Regions from separate parts of the Paenibacillus sp. FSL M7-0802 genome, predicted to be linked through region 2. Evidence: riboswitches for the same ligand, from Rfam matches in the RefSeq annotation. Region 2 holds a riboswitch; each other region holds the start of a gene.
What was found. Region 2 has a riboswitch for thiamine pyrophosphate ahead of thiC (phosphomethylpyrimidine synthase ThiC). Riboswitches for the same ligand answer to the same signal wherever they lie in the genome.

Region 1 (6,799 bases), 190 kb from region 2:
TGTTCTGCTTTATCAGCTAAACCGACGAATTGCAGGCATTCGCGCACACGTTCCACTCTCTCTTTTTTCGCGACACCTGCCAGCTCCAACGACATTGCCACATTTCCACTGACCGTCCGATTGTGAACAAGATGATAATGCTGAAAAATCATCCCTATCGATCGCCGCGCTTCACGGAGACGTTTTTCCGGCATGCGAGTCAAATCTTCCCCGTTCACAACCACGTTTCCCTCATCCGGCCTTTCCAATACATTCATCAACCGGAGCAACGTAGACTTACCGGCACCGCTGGCACCTATGATACCGTGAATTTCCCCCTCCTCCACTTGAAGGAACACGGATTGAACCGCATGAAATTGGCCGCTTGAGGTGGTATAATGCTTGCTTACCTGATGCAGCGTAATCATGAAACCTGGCCTCCTGATGATCCATTTCTCAGGGAAAATGTAATAAGCCCGCCAGCCCAGGCGGGTCTGTACGAGCCGTCAATTCCCATTGCATTAATATACCACAGAGCAGAAAACGGGCAAAGCCTTTTGACAACAATTAACGTACATCCCACACCCCCACGTAAGGAAAGCAGATACCGAGTCCCCAAGCCAGCGTAAGCATGATGACAAAATAGAATATGAACACAATATCTACAGCCGAATAGCCAATCGCATAATAATACGTGCGTTTGGTTTCATTGGTAAAACCCTTGGCTTCCATGGCAATAGCAATTCGCTGTGCACGCCGGATACTTTGAGCGAGCAGCGGAATTGCATACCTGCGAAGCGTGGCATACATATTCCATTTGGACACATGCTGATGTAAACCTCGAATACGATGGGCTTGTCTCAATGCCTGGAATTCCTCCACCATCATGGGCATCAACCGCATGGCTGCCAAAAAGCTATACGCATACTTCGGAGAGAGCCTCCATTGCTGCATCAGTGAATAAAAAAGGTCCACTGGACGAGTCGTTAAACCAAACAGCAACCCTACCGCCGCCATACTCAGCGCACGAAAGCCCAGATGTATACCCCGATAAAAGCTTTCCTGCGTAATATGGATCAGGCCCCATGTCCACCAGGTCGTCACCCCTTTGCCGAACATCATCATGCCCGTTGAGGTTGAAATAAACACCAATATAAAGGGAGATCCATACAGCAGCAGCCGCTTCCATGGATGGCCTGACCAGACAAGCAGCAGCAGCATAGCACACGCAACATTAAACATGACATTCGGATCATGAATGACTATAACGACCACAAACAGTATGGAAAACATAACGAGCTTTAGGCCCGGATTCACACGATGCAGCCATGTTTTATGATGGGGAAAGGACAGGTTCATACTGTAGTTCCCCTTTCTGAATCCGCCATATATCGGTACAATATCGATGGACAATTTCTGGGTCATGCGTGACCATCACAATGGCCGTGCCTGCCGCTCTCAGCTGCTCCAACATATCCAGCATGACAAAGGTATTACGCGCATCCTGCCCAAAAGTCGGTTCATCCAGCAGCAGCACTTCCGGCTCACGGATCATAGCCGTAGCAATACTCAACCGCCTTTTTTGGCCCAATGAAAGCTGATACGGATGACGCTCGTCCAGCCGCTCCAGTCCGAACTGTACGAGCATCCGATCGACCCGTTCCCGGCACTGTTCAATGGTGAACAAGCTCTTGGGTAACGAATACTCTAGTTCCTTTCGTACGGTGTGTGCTACGAATTGCAGCTCGGGATTTTGAAACGCGAACCCGATACGCTCTGCCAGTTGTTCCGTACTGCCTGCCTCAATTCCGCGCACGCTATAACGTCCCTGTGTGCGAAGTAAGCGCATCATGGAGAGCAGCAGTGAGCTTTTGCCAGCCCCGTTTTCACCGACCACGCCAATCCAGTCGCCAGGCTTCACCTGCGCATGCTCCACATAAATCACTGAACTTAAACCGCGGAGGCCACTAAAATGTTCCAGCTCCAGCAAATCAATCCCTGTACCATTCCCCGTACCATTCTGCTGTGTCACTGATTCACTCCAACGCGGCGAAGACGATTCACTCCATACTCCCGGGTACCACACGCCATACTCGGACAATGCCTGCCGCTGCCCATGAAATACTTCTTCCGCCCTTCCATCCGCAATGATCTCCCCTTGAGCAGAAAGCACCACAATCCGGTCCACATCATGGACAATTTCATTAATTTTATGCTCCACGATCACCAGTGTCTGGTCTACCGAAATGTTTCGAATGGTATCCCACACCTGTGTAGTGCCTTCCTCGTCCAACAAAGCCGTGGGCTCATCCAGAAAAAGCACTTCTGGCTCCATAGCCAGCACAGACGCAATCGCCAGCCGCTGTTTCATTCCCTGTGACATGCTGCCAATGGGCATGTGTATATCATCCGTTGATAGACCAACCTGTATCAGCAGCTCGCGAATACGGGATCGCATCTGCTCACGAGGAACCTGATTATTTTCCAACACAAAAGCCAGTTCCTCGTCTGCATATGACATACAAAACTGCGTATCAGGATCTTGAAATACAATACCTGAGACACTTGGGATTACAGCAGCATCGCATTTCATAGGCACTTCTATCGTGCGTGGAATCAGACCGCTTAACACTTGGAGCAGCGTTGATTTACCGCATCCACTCGGTCCCAGCAACAGCAGCTTTTCCCCCTTGCGGACAGACAAAGACATATTGTGAAAAAGCAGCTCCTGCTCACCGGGGAATTTCAACCGAAGACGGGTGATCGAAGCCACCACATCTTCGGTTGCCTGGCTCATCAATCCAGCCCCTTATAATCTTGTTCCGTTGCGGGTCTCAAACTTCGCGTGACTCCGGTTACCTCCAATGCCCTAGCCAGATAGAACGCGAATACCCCGGCAATCACAATGCTGCCAATCATGCGAAAACCGATATACAAAACATAGTTCCAGGTCGAAAGCTGATCAATATACCCGTAGCTGAAGTCTAAAATCAGAGAAGCGACAGCCGCCCCGGCCGCAGCTAGCGAAGCAACCCACAGGTTTGCGTTCCGATACAGAAAAGCCGCAAAAAATAGCTCCGCTCCCAAGCCTTGCAGCAGGCCATAGTACAAAGTGGACATCCCCCATTCGCTTCCCAAAAAAGCACTGACCGTTGCCGCTGCCACCTCTGCCAAAATTGCAACACCCGGCTTGCGAATGATGAGATAAGCAAACGTGCCTGCCATAAACCACATGCCATACATCAGTTGCTCGGCGTGTAGACCGAATGGTTTCATCAAATCATAGGCAGGTCCCCATATTTTGTAGACTAACCCGAACACAACAGCGATCACAATCGTGACCAAAATATCAGTCAGCTTCAACCCTTTGGACGCTCTTACAGCAGTATTCATTATTGCGTGCTCCCCTTTTTCCTTATAATTGGCCTCTTGGCCATAAAAAAAAGCTTGTCTGGAGCCGAATCTCCAGGCAAGCTTTATGCGCAGTAAAAGGTGAAGCACCATACAAAACATCATTCGTCGATATGCCTTATATAACCAGTAGTCTAAGCTACTACACTGATACCAAGCCAAAGTCAGGGTCAAGGTAAAATGCTAGGACATACATTGAATCTATCGACAACCGCTAAACAAGCGGCATTCCTGTATAGTGTTCTTGGTTTCTCTACGCTGGCATTACCCAGATCAGATTTCACGGTCAGTGGCAAGGGCCACCCTCTCAGCCTGACTTTCTCAAGCTCCCGACAATGCTTTTTTAATTCACTATAATATATACCACATCTATGGCTTTGACAATCCTATAATCCGAAGAAACGTTTGGCTGTCTCCGTCGTGGCGATTTCGATCTCCATCATGCTTCGGCCTGTACATTCGGCAACCGTAGCAGCAATGTGAGCGAGATACATGGGCTCATTACGCCCTTCTTTGGGCTTCACGGGCAAATTACGCGGGGTCAAAAATGGTGCATCCGTTTCAATCATCAGACGGTCCAAGGGAATATCTCTGACCAGTTCACGCAGATGTTTGCCACGCCGTTCGTCGCAAATCCAGCCGGTGATCCCGATATACAGTCCCATCTCTACATACGTATGCAATTCTTGTTCCGTGCCTGTAAAACAATGCACCACTGCTTTATCGACAAGCCCTTGATACTCCCGCAGCATAGCAACAAAATCCTCATGTGCATCTCGTTCATGAAGAAATAACGGCATATTAAGCTCACCCGCCAGTTGGATTTGCTCCTCAAACCATCGGCGCTGCACATCACGCGGCGAAAAATCACGGTTATAGTCCAATCCGCATTCCCCTATGGATACGACCTGCGGCTGACTCGCCAGCTGGCGGAGCTGCTGAACCGTCTCTGCGCTGCAGTCTTTGGCATCATGGGGATGCACGCCAGCTGTCGCATACAGCTTGCCCGGATAACGTGCTGCATACTGAGAAGCCTCCCGACTGCTGCGGACACTGGTCCCGGTAATAATCAGGGGTGAAATCCCTACAGCTGCTGCTCTCTCTACCACCTGTTCCCGATCCGCATGAAACGAACGGTGCATCAAGTTCACGCCAATATCAATTAACGGTGTACCCCTTTCCATCTCAATCCCTCCTTCGCAAACTACAATCTCGGATCAATCGGCTCCGATTCCAGAGATAGCGCGGCAAGGACGCATTCATGAATACGATCTACCGTATCCTTGCGGACAAAACGTTCCACGCCTTCCATACCAAGCGCTCCTTCCATCAGGGCATGACGCTCCTTTTTGTTCGTTCGACGCTGCTTCAGACGCTTTAAATTCTCAGGGGCAAGATAATCCATACCGTAAATGATGTGCAAATACTTCCGGCCTCTCACCTTGATTGCAGGCTGAATCATCTTGTCCCGATTTTTCATCAAAAAGCGTTCCGGCTTGATCACAATCCCTTCATGACCATCCTCTGTCATCTCGTTCCACCAGCGAATGACCTCTTCCTCGCTTGCTTCGTCCGTGATCACGCGATACTCTGTCTCCATAAACAGGGAAGACAGCCCAGCCAGCTCCCGGTTTTGCTCCATATGCCAAATATGAGAATGGTCGAAAAAAGTCTTTCCGCTGTGTGCCAGCGTATGGAACGGTGCGATACGAATTTCATCCAGACCGTCCACATCCCAGCAATATTTTTGAAAAGCCTCTTGAAACGTTACGGCATTCGCGTACTTCTGTTCCATTTCCTCCAACCAGTCTCCAACCTCTCGACCTGCAACCTTCGCCTGCTTCAGCTTGTCTACCAGCTTACTGCGATCCAGCAGGGCTGCCTCCCCCACATGCGCATACTGTGCAGCAATCAGTTCCCGAGCCTTGAGATTCCACGGTACAATTTCCGCATCCAGCAATACAAAATCCGTCTGGTTCCGTTCAAAATATCCAGCAGTCCGTAGATCCACATTCAGCTTCTCCATCACTTGCTTCCCAAGGCTTTGTTCAAAGAAAGCTCTCCCACTCCGACTATAGATCGTGCCCAATGTCGGGTAGCCTACATATTCAACAGCGGCCTGTTCGTTTTTGAATAATAGTAGAATAGCCCGGCTACCCATATGTTTTTTCTCGGCCACCATCGTTTGTACTCCTTGCCCGCGATAATAAGCCAGCGCCTCACGTGGATGCTCCAGATATCCTTCCTCTGCAGACACCGCTGGAGCAGGGCTCATCGTCGGTGGAATATACACCAGCTCCTCCATGGGTACAGTCACATGTGACACAGTATCTATAGCGGATTTGATCCATTCTCCTTGTACGCGCACTTCGCCATACGATTCCGTCAGCACACTGTAACCAGCGATTAGCTTGCGTAAATTCGGCGGGGAAAACCGTTTTCTCTGCCACCGGACAAGTGGGCTATCGGGATCATTCGCATAATTCTCATGTGCCGAAACGCTGACAAATTCCTTTTCTGGATAACGATAAGCGGTCAGCATACCGCCAAATACCACACCCTGATCAATATTCACCGTCTGGTTCACAAGGGTAGGCTGCGGTCTCGGATCATGTCCCCATACTACTATTTCTCCCGATTCATGGTCTACGAACCAATCCTTGCGGATCGGTGTTCCGTTCGCATCCTGCCCCTCCGTATCTCCATAGCGGCAATAATCAGAAATACGTGCCGACTGTTTGCCAATAAAATGATCCTTAATCCCGGCATGAGTCACAACCACATGTCGCAATCCATTTCTGCCAAAAATAAGATGAGAGGGTACATGTAGCAGAAAATCCCTCAACTCGCTTCTAAGCTGTTCTGCCGCTGCCTTGCCCGCTTTTTGTTCATATTGGACCAGTTCCTCTGCAAATCGTTCATCGCCATGACTGAGAGTCACCTTTCTCCCATCGAGGTAACGGCCGATTTTCCAGCCATGATTGCTGTCAATCATATACGCTAGTCCGGCATCCACGTGCTTTTTCCAGAACTGCACCGCTTGTAACGATTCTGGGCCACGGCTCATCACATCCCCGACAGATACTAGTCTTCTACCATCTGGATGATGGTATAGTCCTTCCGTATCTTCCGTATATCCTAGCCGCTCTATCACTTCCAGCATCTCACGGTAGCACCCATGGATATCACCAATGATGTCAATACCTGAGCCAATCTCATGAAACAGTGGCTGCACACGGCGAACAAAGTTCATTTCTTCTACATCCTTAAGAACATAGCAAGCGTTAAAACCTTCCTCACGGATACCACGCAGGTTCCGCTTTAACAGCTGTGCCTGCTGCTTGACCCGTTGGCGGCCACGCGGATGCTCCCTGCCTAAATCCCGTTCCAGCAGCACAGCTTCGGGTAC
Region 2 (6,799 bases):
AGGGAAAGGAGCTACACCCATTTTGCATCTATGGCGGCATCCGTCAGCGCTTGTGATCGGTCACCGGGACCGCAGGCTTCCCTACGCCCCACAGGCGATGGAACGAGTGCGCAACGCGGGAACCTCGGTATGCGTACGCCCTTCGGGTGGAGCAGCCGTCATGCTGGACAGAGGGGTACTGAACCTGTCCTTGATCCTGCCGAATCCACAGCGGGCCATCAGCCTACATGAGGATTTTCGGCTCATGGCAGCGCTAATTGCCGATGCGCTGGTTCCGTGGTCTGGCGAGGCGCAGACCGGAGAAATCCTCGGGTCCTTCTGTCCCGGGGATTACGATGTCAGCGTCCGGGGCCGCAAGTTTTGCGGCATTGCACAGCGGCGCCAAGCCAAGGCGTATATCATCACAGCCTTCGTGATGATTGAGGGCAGCGGTGCAGAGCGTGCACAGGCGGTGCAGCATTTCTATACAGAGGCAGCCGGGGACACATCGGCAGGCGTGCAGCAGCAGGATTACCCCCGGGTGAATCCAGCAACGATGGGTAGCCTGGCAGAGCTGGCTGGAGTGCCGTCTGTTGAGGCGTACACGGCATCTCTGCGCCGTGTCGTTGAGAGCCGGACAGCCATTTTACCTGCCGATGGCTGGTTGGTACAACCGGAAGGATTGACCGAACAAATGGCAGCGCTCAGAGAGCGATACGATTTGCAGGTGTAGTTTTTCTTTAGCTTAGAAGCTTAGAAGGGTTGCCATCTCAGTTTGGAGGCTTGATCGTAGCGCGCTTCCACTTCAGGCCAGTTAACGACATGCCACCAATCCTCAATGTATTTGTTACGCTCATTTTGATGCTTTAAGTAATATGCATGTTCCCATACATCTATCGCCAGCAGCGGAATGGACTCCCATTGAGTCAGATTCTGGTGCTTTTCGGCCTGCAAAATTTCAAGCCGTCCCGCGCGTGGACTCCATACCAGGATAGCCCAGCCGCCACCCTCGACCTTTTCGGCTGCCGAACTGAATTGCTTTTTGAATGCATCGTAGCTGCCAAAATCCTTTTTAATCTGTTCAGCCAGCGGTCCGCTTGGGTTTCCGCCACCTTTAGGACTCATGATCGTCCAAAAAAGAGTATGCAGATAATGGCCTGCGCCGTTGAATGCCAGTTCGCGTTCCCAATGTTTTACGAGGTCAAAGTCACCTGTTTTTCGGGCTTCTTCGAGCTTCTTTTCCGCTTTATTCAGGTCATTCACATAGCTCAAATGATGCTTATCATGGTGAATACGCATCGTTTTCTCATCAATATACGGTTCAAGCGCATTATAGGGGTAAGGGAGCGGCGGTAGGCGATGTCCCCCAATAGGAACCGAGCGGCCGATTGAGGTTTTTTCCGTTGCCGAAGGTTGCGCTTGGCTGGATTTGACGCTTTTAGTCGTCCATGCGCCTTCTCCCCTTATGCCTGCCTGCCGTTCTCGAAACGCTTCCTCTGGGTAAATCTCACCCTCTGCCGCTACATGATACAACCTAGCAGCCCTTGCGATGGAGCCAGGTTCTTGAAAGGGGGTTGTCGAGATTAGGAAATATTGGCTTTCATGTGCCGCGTGTAATACAACTCCGGCAGATTTTGGCTGCTGACGCAATGCATGACTGTGCTCGCTCAGCAGACCGAGCTGTCGTACATACTCCTGTGACTGACGGTTTGCGGTTTGCAGCAAATCGTCCAGTCGACGATTTAATTCTTGTGAGTCAGGCTGAGAGTTTAAGGCTGACTCTGACAATGGCATCTTTACAGATGATGATGCGTCTAATCCCCTTGACTGTTTTGAATGTCCAGTGAATTCGTGTGTATGTGCTTGTGGAGCAGCCGACATCTGTTTCCATTCCTGATGCCACGCCTGATCTGCCGGATCGAGTACGCTCCGTTGCTCTTCTAGCAACTCTATGGCGGTGCGTTCCGTCTGTTCGAATACAGTCCGCCAATCATCCAGCAACCGTACATAAGTTGGCTCCAATCCCTCGGTAGCGGATTTAATCACTTCCACATGCCAACTTTCCTGCTGCTTCCAATGCCGAATTTCCTCCAGCACACGTAAGGGCAGGAAAGACCCATAAGTACTCAGCATCGTTTTTTTACCTCCCGTATCCTACTATGGCTATCCGGCGGATCTGGCAGATCTGCCCTGGATGCATACGTACCCAGTATATTCGCTGTCTCATCAGGAATATGTCTATGAACTCCCTTAATCCGGTCACATCTGTTACGTAAAACAATGAATACCCATGGAAAACGAAAAAGAAGCCCAGCTACGGCACGGGTTAAGTGTCCATAGGCAGGCTTCTTCCAGGCGAAGAATAGAATACAGTTCTTCGAAAAATTTACTTCGTAGTCGTTTGTTTGTGGGCATCAGCGATGGTTTTCTTGTCCTCCAGCTCCTGTACACTGCTTAGAAACGTCGATACCCGTCGCAAATATTCACGAGGGTGCTCTCTGAAAATAAGCTCATGTATCCCGTTTTTAACAATCCATACACTGGAAAGCGGGTTGGTTTGATTGGCAGCGAGCTTTTCCGCAATAGGATAAGGAGCTTTTTCATCCTGTGTACCATGCACAAACATGATCGGGAACGGATAGTTTTCCTTTTTAACTTCCTGATATGGAATTTGATGCAAGCTGGTTCCGTTCAAGACTGGAAACAGCAACTCCAGAATTTCCAAAGACGGATGTCTTGGCAGATTAATTTGATTGTGAATGTTATGGTACAGCGTATCTGGCTCCAGCAGGAAGGTGCTGTCTAAAATCATTGCGTCCACATCCTTGGTTTGCAAGCCCGCCTGAAGAGCGGTTCCTGCCCCCATGGAGAAGCCCCATACGATAATCTCCGACGAGCCGCGTTGCTTCGCAAGCTGAATTGCTCCGAGGAGCTGTTGGGATTCTGCTTTGCCTCCGGTTGCGACTGCTTTGCTGTTTTGTGACGCGAATCCATAATCGAACATGACCACATTAAAGTTCAAACTGTGGGCATAATGCGCCAGATCATACATGGGAATCCAGCTTTCTTCGCGGTTAGCCCCATAGCCATGACTGAAAATAATCGTTTTCCGCGATTGATCCGCCGGGATATACCAGCCTTGTACCATGCGGCTACCATCCTTGGCAGGGAAGCTGACTTCCTCATAAGGCATGCTTTTGGCCTGCATCGGATTAGAGTACAGTGGTGCAACGGTGGGATTCGTAAGTACCCATGCGATGTAAGCATGCAAGGCAATAAAACAAAACAACAGAAAAAAGACGACCGACAGCAGCAGAGCAATCACAACGTGCTTGAACCGCAGCAGACGGGGATTAAAGAGTGGGGTGGACGGCTCCTGAACAGCGGTCTGTAGCTGAGCGTTGCGCTGGGATGTCGAAATCATGTAAGAGCCTCCTTATATAAAATTGATCTTCGTTTCATAGAATTTAGGTATAATTCCACTTGAAAATAGTAGTGTAGATCCGTATAGATACCTATTATCGTATGATGGGGATTATCCAAAGTCAACGCCTGAACCGGAAAAGTAAAAATGATGCAAAGAATTGTCGATGTTTGTTCTCGTTCTGTAATATGGTTGTCACAAAAACATCGGTTTACAGTAGCCGCGACTATTCTATATAATTTATGTAACCATGTTTCATAGTGTGAAACGAATATGGATACAAGAGGAGCGGTTCACGATGGAAGACCGTAAATTAACCGTTCGCGCTGTAGAGCGTGCACTTGATATACTGCTGTGTTTTACCGCAGATTCGGATCTTGGCCTGACGGAGATTGCCTCCAAAATTGGTCTACATAAAAGCACGGTTCATCGGCTGCTGACTACTTTGGAGGATCGGGGCTTTGTCGTTCGGAATGCCGAAACGGAAAAATATCGACTTGGCTTCCGCATTTGGGAGCTATCCACGCATTTGTCCCAAAGCGACGAGCCGGCGGTGTTGTTACAGCCTGCAATGGAAGGACTACGTGATCGTCTGGGCGAGACGGTCAGCTTATACTTACGGGACGGCAGCATGCGTATTCGCATACAAGCCGTGCAGAGCAATCAGGCGATCCGCAGGGTTGCGCCTGTAGGTGCGCGTATGCCGCTGGCTGTAGGGGCCTCCAGCAAAGTGCTGGCAGCCTTTATGCCGCCGCAAGAGCTGGAAGCCCTGCTAAGCGGGGATGAATGGCCGCCCTCGGTAGACCCGGAGGTCTATAAAGCCCAGCTGCAGGACATTCGCGAGAAGGGCTATGCGACCAGCTATGAAGAACGGGAGCCAGGGGCTGCTGCTGTGGCTGCGCCAATTGTAAACCGGAAGGGACAGGTCACTGCGGCTTTATCTGTATCCGGTCCGGTCAGTCGGCTTGCACCCGAGACGCTGCATGACTTTGCTCCGATTTTGATTGAAGCGGCGAAGGAAATGGGACTTATGCTTCCGTAACAAGAATGAACACAGTTGAAGCAAGCAAAGTGATTTGATGGGGAGCGTCTCCTTAGTAAAGGGAACCTAGAAGGGTTGCCAAAGCCATAAATTTAAAGTAGTCTGGTAAGGATGGCGGGATGTCTGTTATAGCCGCCTCATGTGAATAGAAGTATCACAGTTACTGGGGGAGCCTGTAATGCCGGGCTGAGATGGAATCGTGCAAGATTCTGGACCCTTTGCACCTGATCTGGATCATACCAGCGTAGGGAAGTAATCGGCCATTGAAATGTATACGCGGCTGCTGTCTACAGTGGCGCAGTGGAGTAGGATTATTCCACATGCGTACTGTCTGGATAGCTGCCTCGTTAGATTAGCCGGTTCCCTGGGGAACCGGCTTTTTTGCATAGATCAGCGCCACCCTGGGAATGGTTCCGGATCGGTGTGTCATTTCATCGAAACGGGAGGAATGGACAATGAAGCCGACAGAAGTGGAAGGAACAAAAGGAACAGAATTGAAATCAACAGAAGTAAGGGTAGGAACAAAAGAAGTTGAGGTAGAGAAGACAAACGGGGAGCAAGCCAGTGGGGTAACGCCCTTTCCAGGGAGCCGTAAGGTATATATTCAAGGCTCGCGGCCGGACATTGCCGTGCCAGAGCGCGAAATTGCTCTTCATCCTACACATACGCCGCAGGGCACGGAGCATCATGAGCCATTGCGTGTGTACGATACGAGCGGTCCCATGACCGACGAAGCCTATCAGGTCGATATCCGTCAGGGCCTGCCTCCATTACGGCGAGCTTGGGCCCTGGAACGGGGCGATGTGGAGGCTTACGAGGGACGCGCCGTCCAGCCGGAGGATAATGGACTGAAACCTGGCTCCAAACGGGAGACAGTGGAATTTCCCGGCGTGACCAACCGTCCGCTTCGTGCTTTGCAAGGTCGTACAGTGACACAAATGCATTATGCGCGGCAAGGGATCATTACGCCCGAAATGGAATTTGCGGCGATCCGCGAAGGGGTGGAGCCTGAGTTTGTACGGCAGGAGTTGGCTGCTGGACGAGCCATTTTGCCTTCGAATATCAATCACCCGGAAAGTGAGCCAATGGTCATTGGGCGTCATTTTCACGTGAAGATCAATGCGAACATTGGTAATTCTGCGGTTACCTCCTCCATCGAGGAGGAAGTGGAAAAAATGACCTGGGCTGTGCGTTGGGGCTCGGATACAGTTATGGACCTGTCCACAGGCCGTAATATCCATACAACACGTGAATGGATCATTCGGAATTCTCCTGTACCGATTGGGACTGTACCGCTGTATCAGGCACTTGAAAAGGTGAACGGCGAAGCAGAAGCGCTGACGTGGGAGCTGTATCGCGATACGCTGATTGAGCAAGCGGAGCAGGGAGTGGACTATTTTACAATTCATGCGGGTGTATTGCTGCGGTATATACCGATGACGGCGAATAGAATGACGGGAATCGTATCCCGTGGTGGGTCGATCATGGCAGCCTGGTGCCTTGCGCACCATCAGGAGAATTTTTTGTATACGCATTTTGAAGAAATCTGCGAAATTATGAAAGCCTATGATGTGGCCTTTTCTCTCGGGGATGGTCTACGTCCGGGTAGCATCTATGATGCGAATGATGAAGCACAGTTTGCAGAGCTGGAAACGTTGGGCGAGCTAACGCAGATCGCCTGGAAGCATGATGTTCAGGTCATGATTGAAGGGCCAGGACATGTCCCTATGCATAAAATCAAAGAGAATGTGGATTTACAAATGGAGATTTGTAAGGAAGCTCCTTTCTATACCTTGGGGCCGCTCACGACGGATATTGCCCCCGGATATGATCATATTACCTCAGCCATCGGGGCGGCGATGATCGGTTGGTTTGGGACGTCCATGCTGTGTTATGTTACGCCTAAGGAGCATTTGGGTCTGCCGAATAAGGATGATGTCCGCGAGGGTGTCATTACCTACAAAATTGCGGCACATGCTGCCGATCTGGCGAAGGGTCATCCACGGGCACAGCAGCGGGATGATGCTTTGTCCAAGGCACGCTTTGAGTTCCGGTGGCGGGACCAGTTCAATCTGTCGCTTGATCCCGAGCGGGCCTTGTCCTACCATGATGAAACGCTACCGGCAGAGGGCGCCAAGGAAGCACATTTCTGCTCGATGTGTGGTCCCAAATTTTGTAGTATGCGCATTACGCAGGACATTCGCGCTTATGCAGCGGATAAGGGGCTGAACACTCAAGAAGCAGTAGCTGCCGGGATGCGTGAGAAGGCAGAGCAGTATCGGGATGGAGGTCAGTAAAACGAACGTGTGAGTTTAGGAAAAATGAATTAAAAAAGCCGTGGTTCTCTACAGTCG
Region 3 (6,799 bases), 2.2 Mb from region 2:
CCAGCTTAAGCATCAAGGGCTCCATATGAAACCCAATAACATTTAGCGGGAATTTGGCGTTCTCAAACCATATTTCCCTTGTTAGTTGATGTATGAAAAAGATCCGCTTGGATGCCTCCACCCAAAATCGGGTAAAGAATTGATGCGTATTCGCCTGGTTAATCACATAATCGATCTTCCCTCGATGACGACGGTAATAGCGCATCGCATAATAAATAACACTGTATATGTTCCCTTTTCGAATATACGTAATACCGTCAATAATTTCATGCTCAGGCATCCCCTCAAATTGGGGTGAAAAATGAATGAACTGGAAACGTCCTTGCTGTGAGCGTTTAAGCATTTCATGGGTAAAAATTTCTGCTCCCCCGCTTTTAGGTGAACGAATGTCACGCCAGGAAAGCAATAGAACTACGGTTTTACCGTCCTGTTCATGTATGGTATTCATGGGGTAAATCCCCCTTTATCTTTATTTTGAACAAATGCACATAGGCGTCTATCACAAAGTAGAGAGCCATAGCCCCGTAAACTATGAACTCAGATAGCAAAAAATCTACCGGATCTGTGTGGGCAATATGAAAGGCTACTAATAAAGCCGCGGCTCCTGCCATCAGACTGAACATAAATTTGCGTCTGCCCACCAATACGTGCACATGCACAAAAAACAGCACGATGGAAAATAGCCAGTACACCCATCCTCCCCATGGAATATAGGCCTCGGCCGATTGGTAAGAGGCTCCGAATAATATGGGAATAGAGGAAGGGAACACAAAGGTCGTGCCCACATATACACAGATTGCAGCTATAGCCATTAAACCGGCATAGACGGCAATCAACTTGCCCAAAGCTTGGCGGTCATGCCCCTGCGCACCGATCTTTGGAATAAAGGCAGCAATTAGACTATACGAAACGTAATAGACCAACTGGCTGTACTTCAGCGCAATGGCATAGCTGCTGGCCTGCTCAGGAAAGTAATGCTGTACATACAACATGTCGATGGAGATACAAAACAAAATGAATAAATTCGTCATAAGGCTATCGGTGAAATCCTGACCCAATGATTTCCATAGCCCAGAAGGGATATGTTCTCCACTGTATGTGAATAAGGACAAGCCACGAGCCGAAACGATCCAGCCGTGGAGCAGCGACAGCAACATTCCTCCACAGCTTGCTAACAGTAGGGCTTCCAGCTTTAACCCCAGTGCAGCCAGAACAAAAAACAGGCTCAGCTTCCCTAATACCTCAATGTAATAGTTCACATTGAGCGCCAACATGCGTTCCCTGCCCTGTAAATCTCCGCGGCACGAACTTACAAGAATATGCAGTCCGATCAAGCCATACAGCATGAACAGCGGGCCGGATTCGACGCCTAATAGCGAACGCAGTAACGGATGAAAGATGAGTAAAATGATCATGGCAAGCACGGTTAGCACCAGAGGTGCTTTGAGTAATAAAGAACCGAGCGGTAAGCTTCGTAGCGCAAGCTTTTGGTCTCCCTTAGAGACCAGTTTGGCGGTTAATAGCTGGATGGATAAACCCAAAACGGATAAAAGTGCAAAAAGTGCCAGCAGCGCATTCGCCTGGCCATAAGCTTGTCCGGTAAGATACCAGCTCGCTGCAATGTGGAAGAAAAAATTAAATCCGTTAAGCAGCACATTAAAGAGAGGGAACATCAACGATCGCAATCGGTTGTTCACGTTGTTATCTCACCCGCCGATCCAGTCGCCAAATATCAATGATGGAGCGTAAAAAACGAATAGAATCCTTCCAGACATGAATGTGCGATCCATCGCGGTCAATACATTTGACGGGTAATTGCAGCACACGAAGCTGGAGTCGCTTGGCAATAAACATCATTTCTAGATCCAGCGCCAGTCCGAGCTGTTCCTTTAAATGCGGAAACATCCGTTTCACTGCAACCGAACTCATCACTTTAAGCCCAGTCTGCGAATCTACCACACCTGTTGGTAAAAAAGGACGGGAAATGACCCGCTTACCAAAGCTGACAACAGATCGCAATAAAGATCGATTCTCGGCGGTCATATCCTTGGTTCCGATCACGACATCATAATAGCCCTGCTGAACAACATTAATCATTCTGGCAATATCCTCAATAAAAAAGGAGTCGTCCGCATCCACAAATACGTAGTAATCCGCACCTATGGTCCGCATCCCTTCCAGATACGTCCCTGCCTTACGTGTATTGCGTCCCAATTCCCTTGTTTGAAGCAGCGGGCTAAGATTCTGATTAATCCTGTTTACGGACAAGTCCGTTGCTGCCTCCAGCGCTTTAATCAAGGCATTGGTACCATCGTGACTGCCATCATCAATGAGATAAATCGAACCTTCAATAATATGGCTGCGGATAAAGGCTTGCAGTCGTTCAGCAAAGGTTTTGACATGAACAAAACGTTGCTCTTCGTTATATACAGACAAGATAAATGCAATATGTTGGCTTTTGGTCGAATACTCGGGATAGAGCAAGCTTTGTATTTCCGAAAGCATTTCTTCGGTGTCATTGGCTTGCCAAAATAGCAGGCGCAAACGGCCTACTCCGGTGATTTGCACCATATGCTGATCACTGAACGGAATTGTTACATCCGTCACCAGTAACAATGGCATTTGCGGAAATTGGCTACGGATCTGATTGGCTTTCCGCACCGCCTGCCCCGGCTCCCTATAATCAATCAGGCAACAACATGCGTTCTCGTAGACTGAAGCTGCCTCCGTGTCCTCGCACTGTATATATTGGTAAAAACAAATCACATTGGGATAATCAATAGCCCTGTCGTTATCGCTAAAAATGGCTATAGGTCCCTGCACACAAACCTCTCCTTTTCCTCCGAATAGTTCTATTTTGTTGAAAAAGAATTAAGAATGTTTGCTTATAGGAGTTAAATTAATGTCCAAATACTTCATATTTCCTTAACAAAATAGCTGACACTCCATGATATATAAGGATATAAGAGAAGAAAAACTGATTTTCATATTTGATAAAAATAGAGTATTTAGACCTGATTCATTAGAACCAAAACCATCAGAATTAGTTAGCGCATCTATATCTAAAATTAGTTCTTTTAGATCAACAGAAGGAAATATATATGGTTATTTTGTCATAGATAAATAGAAGAATAAAACAGATTCGCACGTCCATACTATGGACAACATGTCATCTTGAAAATTTTGCAAAAATCCGATAAGCGACTTTCAATGAACAAGATATAGATCGAAATGGTTTAGTTCGTCTATATCTTGCACTTCGGAGCGACTGGAATCGAATTTTGTGAAATCCTTACAATATGTAAATGAAGAGAAGGAAGGTCTTTCTATGGAAGCATTTTATGTCAATCGCGATGGGTCATTATCTACTCCATTACGGGGAAAGGATGTGTTGGCAAATCCCCTTTTGAACAAAGGTGTCGCTTTTACAGAAGAAGAACGCAAGGAGCTGGGTTTGGAAGGAATCCTTCCTCCAACCGTCCTTTCATTGGAGAAACAGAGCGTACGGGCATATCAGCAGTTTCTGGCACAACCCACCATGCTGCGAAAAAATGCTTCTCTCAACGACCTTCACAACCGAAATGTCGTACTCTACTACCGGCTGCTAACCGATCATTTGAGTGAAATGCTGCCCGTAGTCTACACGCCGACCGTAGGAACCGCGATTCAAGAATATAGTCACGAGTACAACCGCCCTGGAGGCATATATTTGTCGATAGATAACCCGAACGGTATTGGACAAGCATTCCATAATTCTGGTTTGAATGGCCATGATGTGGATCTGATCGTCGTGACAGATTCCGAAAGTATTTTAGGGATTGGTGACTGGGGCGTCGGGGGGATTAACATTGCTATCGGCAAGCTTGCAGTGTATACGGCTGCGGCAGGCATTCATCCTGGGCGGGTGCTGCCAATTGTACTGGATGTAGGCACGAATAATGAAAAGCTGCTGAATGATCCACTGTACATCGGAAACCGCCATAAACGAGTTCGCGGAGAAGCCTATAACCAGTTTATTGATACTTTTATCAGCAAAACGTTAGCGCAATTCCCGAAGGCGCTTTTACATTGGGAAGATGTGGGTAGCGTTAATGCGCGCCATATTATAGGAAAATACGGTCAAAGCATACTCACCTTCAACGATGATATACAAGGTACAGGAGCAGTGACCCTGGCTGCGATTCTTTCGGCGGTGGGTGTCACCAAGACTCCGCTGCGTGAACAAAAAATACTTGTTTTCGGCCCAGGGGCTGCAGGGATCGGTAACGCTGATCAAATTCGGGGCGCTATGATCGAGGATGGCCTTTCCGTAGATGATTCATTCAAGTCCTTTTGGGCCTTTGATTATCGCGGGCTGTTAACGGAAGATATGGAAGACGTATTGGAGTATCAGAAACCGTATGTGCGCAAAAAGGATGAAGTCAGCTCATGGACCCGGTCGGGTGACGGCAAAATACCGCTACTGGAGGTCATCCGTCAGGTGAAGCCTACGATATTGATTGGAACTTCCGGTGTAGCAGGTGCCTTTTCTGAAGAGATCATCAAGGAGATGGCAAAGCATGTAGAACGCCCGATCATTATGCCCATGTCCAATCCTACAAACCTTGCAGAAGCAGTACCCGAGGATTTGATCCGGTGGACAGATGGCAGAGCACTGATCGCAACCGGAAGTCCTTTTGAGCCCGTTACCTATAACGATACAAATTTTGAGATTGGACAGGCGAACAATGCCTTTGTTTTTCCGGGACTGGGTCTGGGTGCGATTGTGGTTAAAGCCAAAAGGATTACCCCTGCGATGTTTACAGCGGCAGCAGTTGCTGTTGCCAATGGTGTAGATTCGAATACGCCTGGCGGTGCGCTACTCCCTCATATCCGAAAATTACGCGAAGTTTCGTACGCTGTTGCGATTGCGGTTGCAAAAGCCGCGATTCAGGATCAGGTAGCGCAGGCGCACATTTCAGATGTGGAACAAGCTATACAAGATGCAATGTGGAAACCGAAATATGCCAAGGTCAAAGCAGTGGAAAGTGTAATTCATCACCCTCACTAAGCCCAAAACACCTAACTAGAGGAAATTTAATATTTTGTACACTATGTTTGACATAGCATATGAACGAATGTACAGTAATAGTCAAAAGAATAGAAGTCCACTAGGGGAGCCACTATGGCTGAGACAAGAGCGTATCTTGGACCCTTTGAACCTGATCTAGTTCGTACTAGCGTAGGAAAGTGGAGCCTTCGTATATAAGGTTTCAAGCGTTTTTTGCGTATTGGGCCTATTGTTGAAGCCGCTCCATTTTTCCGGGGCGGCTTTTTAGCGTTGTTCCGGAATTATATTCTTACAGGACTTCTTGCTCTTCAATTTAATGGAGGTGGGGAAATTGAGTTTTACACAAGAACTCCGTCGGCAGGCGGACGGCATTTTTCAAGCGATTTTTGAGCATCCCTTTGTGAGAGGTATTGCTGAAGGAAGTTTGACAAGGGGACAGCTGATTCACTATGTAAAACAGGACTTTGAATATTTGAACGCCTACATGCGGATATACGGCATCGCAATCTCCAAATGCACGAATCGGGAGGACATGGCTGTATTTAATGAACAAATCTCTTTTATTCTCCACAGCGAGGTTCATCCGCATCAAAATTTCTGTGCTGTCGCAGGGGTGAGCTATGAAGAGTTGCAGGGATATCCGCTCGCTCCGTCGGCTCATCACTATATCCGTCACATGCTGACGGTTGCGCATGAGGGCAGCCTGGGCGAGATCTTGGCTGTGCTGCTGCCATGTATGTGGACGTATGCCGAGATTGGTCGCAGGCTGCTGGATGAAGTAAAGCCGGATGAGTCTCATCCGTTCTATGAATGGATGGGCTTCTATGGAGACCAGCTTGATGATACAACACTCAAGTTCCGAGAACGTGTAGATGCTTGGGCGGAAGGCGCAACGGCTGCTGAGCGAGAGCGGATGATTGAGCATTTTATACTGAGCTGCCAGCTGGAATATAAGTTCTGGGACATGGCCTATAAGCAGGAAGAATGGCCGGTCCAGATACAGGCAGCGGTCTTGGAATAGTCAGCTTGGCAATTCGATGCGTGAAGTACAGTTAATGCCCTGTTGAACCACCAACTATAGAGAGGATAATCATTATGAGTACATGGGAAAAAAGTTATTCGGATCTCCTGACGAAGGTACAAAACAGCAAACCCCTCGTTCACAATATGACCAATGTGGTAGTCACTAACTTTACGGCCAACGGCCTGTATGCATTGGGCGCCTCCCCGGTGATGGCCTATGCACTCGAGGAAGTAGCAGACATGGCAAAAATAGCGGGAGCCGTCGTGTTAAACATCGGTACGCTGAACCGCGAACTGGTGGATGCCATGATCATTGCTGGACAATCGGCGAATGCACACGGTGTTCCGGTCCTGCTAGATCCGGTCGGTGCGGGAGCAACGAGCTTTAGAACTGAGTCGGCACTGCGAATCCTGAGAAAAGTCAAAATCTCATTGGTGCGGGGCAATGCAGCCGAAGTCGCGCATCTTGTTGGAGAAGCGCGTGAGATTAAAGGCGTAGATGCTGGTGACAGTGCTGACAGCGGAAATGTCGATCTGGCAATTCGGGCTGCTCGAACGCTCAATACAATGGTTGTCATTACTGGAAAAGAGGACGTCATCACCGATGGGGCCGAAGTACGAATGATTAGCGGTGGAGACGCGCTGCTCACGAAGGTAACCGGAGCAGGCTGCCTGCTGACCTCTGTGTTAGGTGCCTTTGCAGCTGTTGAACCCAACCTGCTGCTC

Region 1: another riboswitch for thiamine pyrophosphate. It lies ahead of MHB54_RS08345 (ECF transporter S component); the one in region 2 lies ahead of thiC (phosphomethylpyrimidine synthase ThiC).
Region 3: another riboswitch for thiamine pyrophosphate. It lies ahead of tenA (thiaminase II); the one in region 2 lies ahead of thiC (phosphomethylpyrimidine synthase ThiC).

The regions. Positions count from the first base shown of each region.
Region 1 is NZ_JBBOSD010000001.1:1,757,948-1,764,746, forward strand. Features, by position in the region: gene MHB54_RS08330 (methionine ABC transporter ATP-binding protein) at 1-407, opposite strand, end outside; gene MHB54_RS08335 (energy-coupling factor transporter transmembrane component T family protein) at 547-1,338, opposite strand; gene MHB54_RS08340 (ABC transporter ATP-binding protein) at 1,313-2,776, opposite strand; gene MHB54_RS08345 (ECF transporter S component) at 2,776-3,372, opposite strand; TPP riboswitch at 3,623-3,732, opposite strand; gene MHB54_RS08350 (TatD family hydrolase) at 3,777-4,574, opposite strand; gene MHB54_RS08355 (polynucleotide kinase-phosphatase) at 4,595-6,799, opposite strand, start outside.
Region 2 is NZ_JBBOSD010000001.1:1,947,050-1,953,848, reverse strand. Features, by position in the region: gene MHB54_RS09235 (lipoate--protein ligase family protein) at 1-712, shown strand, start outside; gene MHB54_RS09230 (Fe-Mn family superoxide dismutase) at 733-2,112, opposite strand; gene MHB54_RS09225 (alpha/beta hydrolase) at 2,366-3,403, opposite strand; gene MHB54_RS09220 (IclR family transcriptional regulator) at 3,702-4,445, shown strand; TPP riboswitch at 4,601-4,713, shown strand; gene thiC (phosphomethylpyrimidine synthase ThiC) at 4,901-6,742, shown strand.
Region 3 is NZ_JBBOSD010000001.1:4,185,161-4,191,959, reverse strand. Features, by position in the region: gene MHB54_RS19350 (glycosyltransferase family 4 protein) at 1-448, opposite strand, end outside; gene MHB54_RS19345 (transporter) at 432-1,697, opposite strand; gene MHB54_RS19340 (glycosyltransferase) at 1,702-2,823, opposite strand; gene MHB54_RS19335 (NAD-dependent malic enzyme) at 3,329-5,050, shown strand; TPP riboswitch at 5,143-5,245, shown strand; gene tenA (thiaminase II) at 5,382-6,071, shown strand; gene thiM (hydroxyethylthiazole kinase) at 6,146-6,799, shown strand, end outside.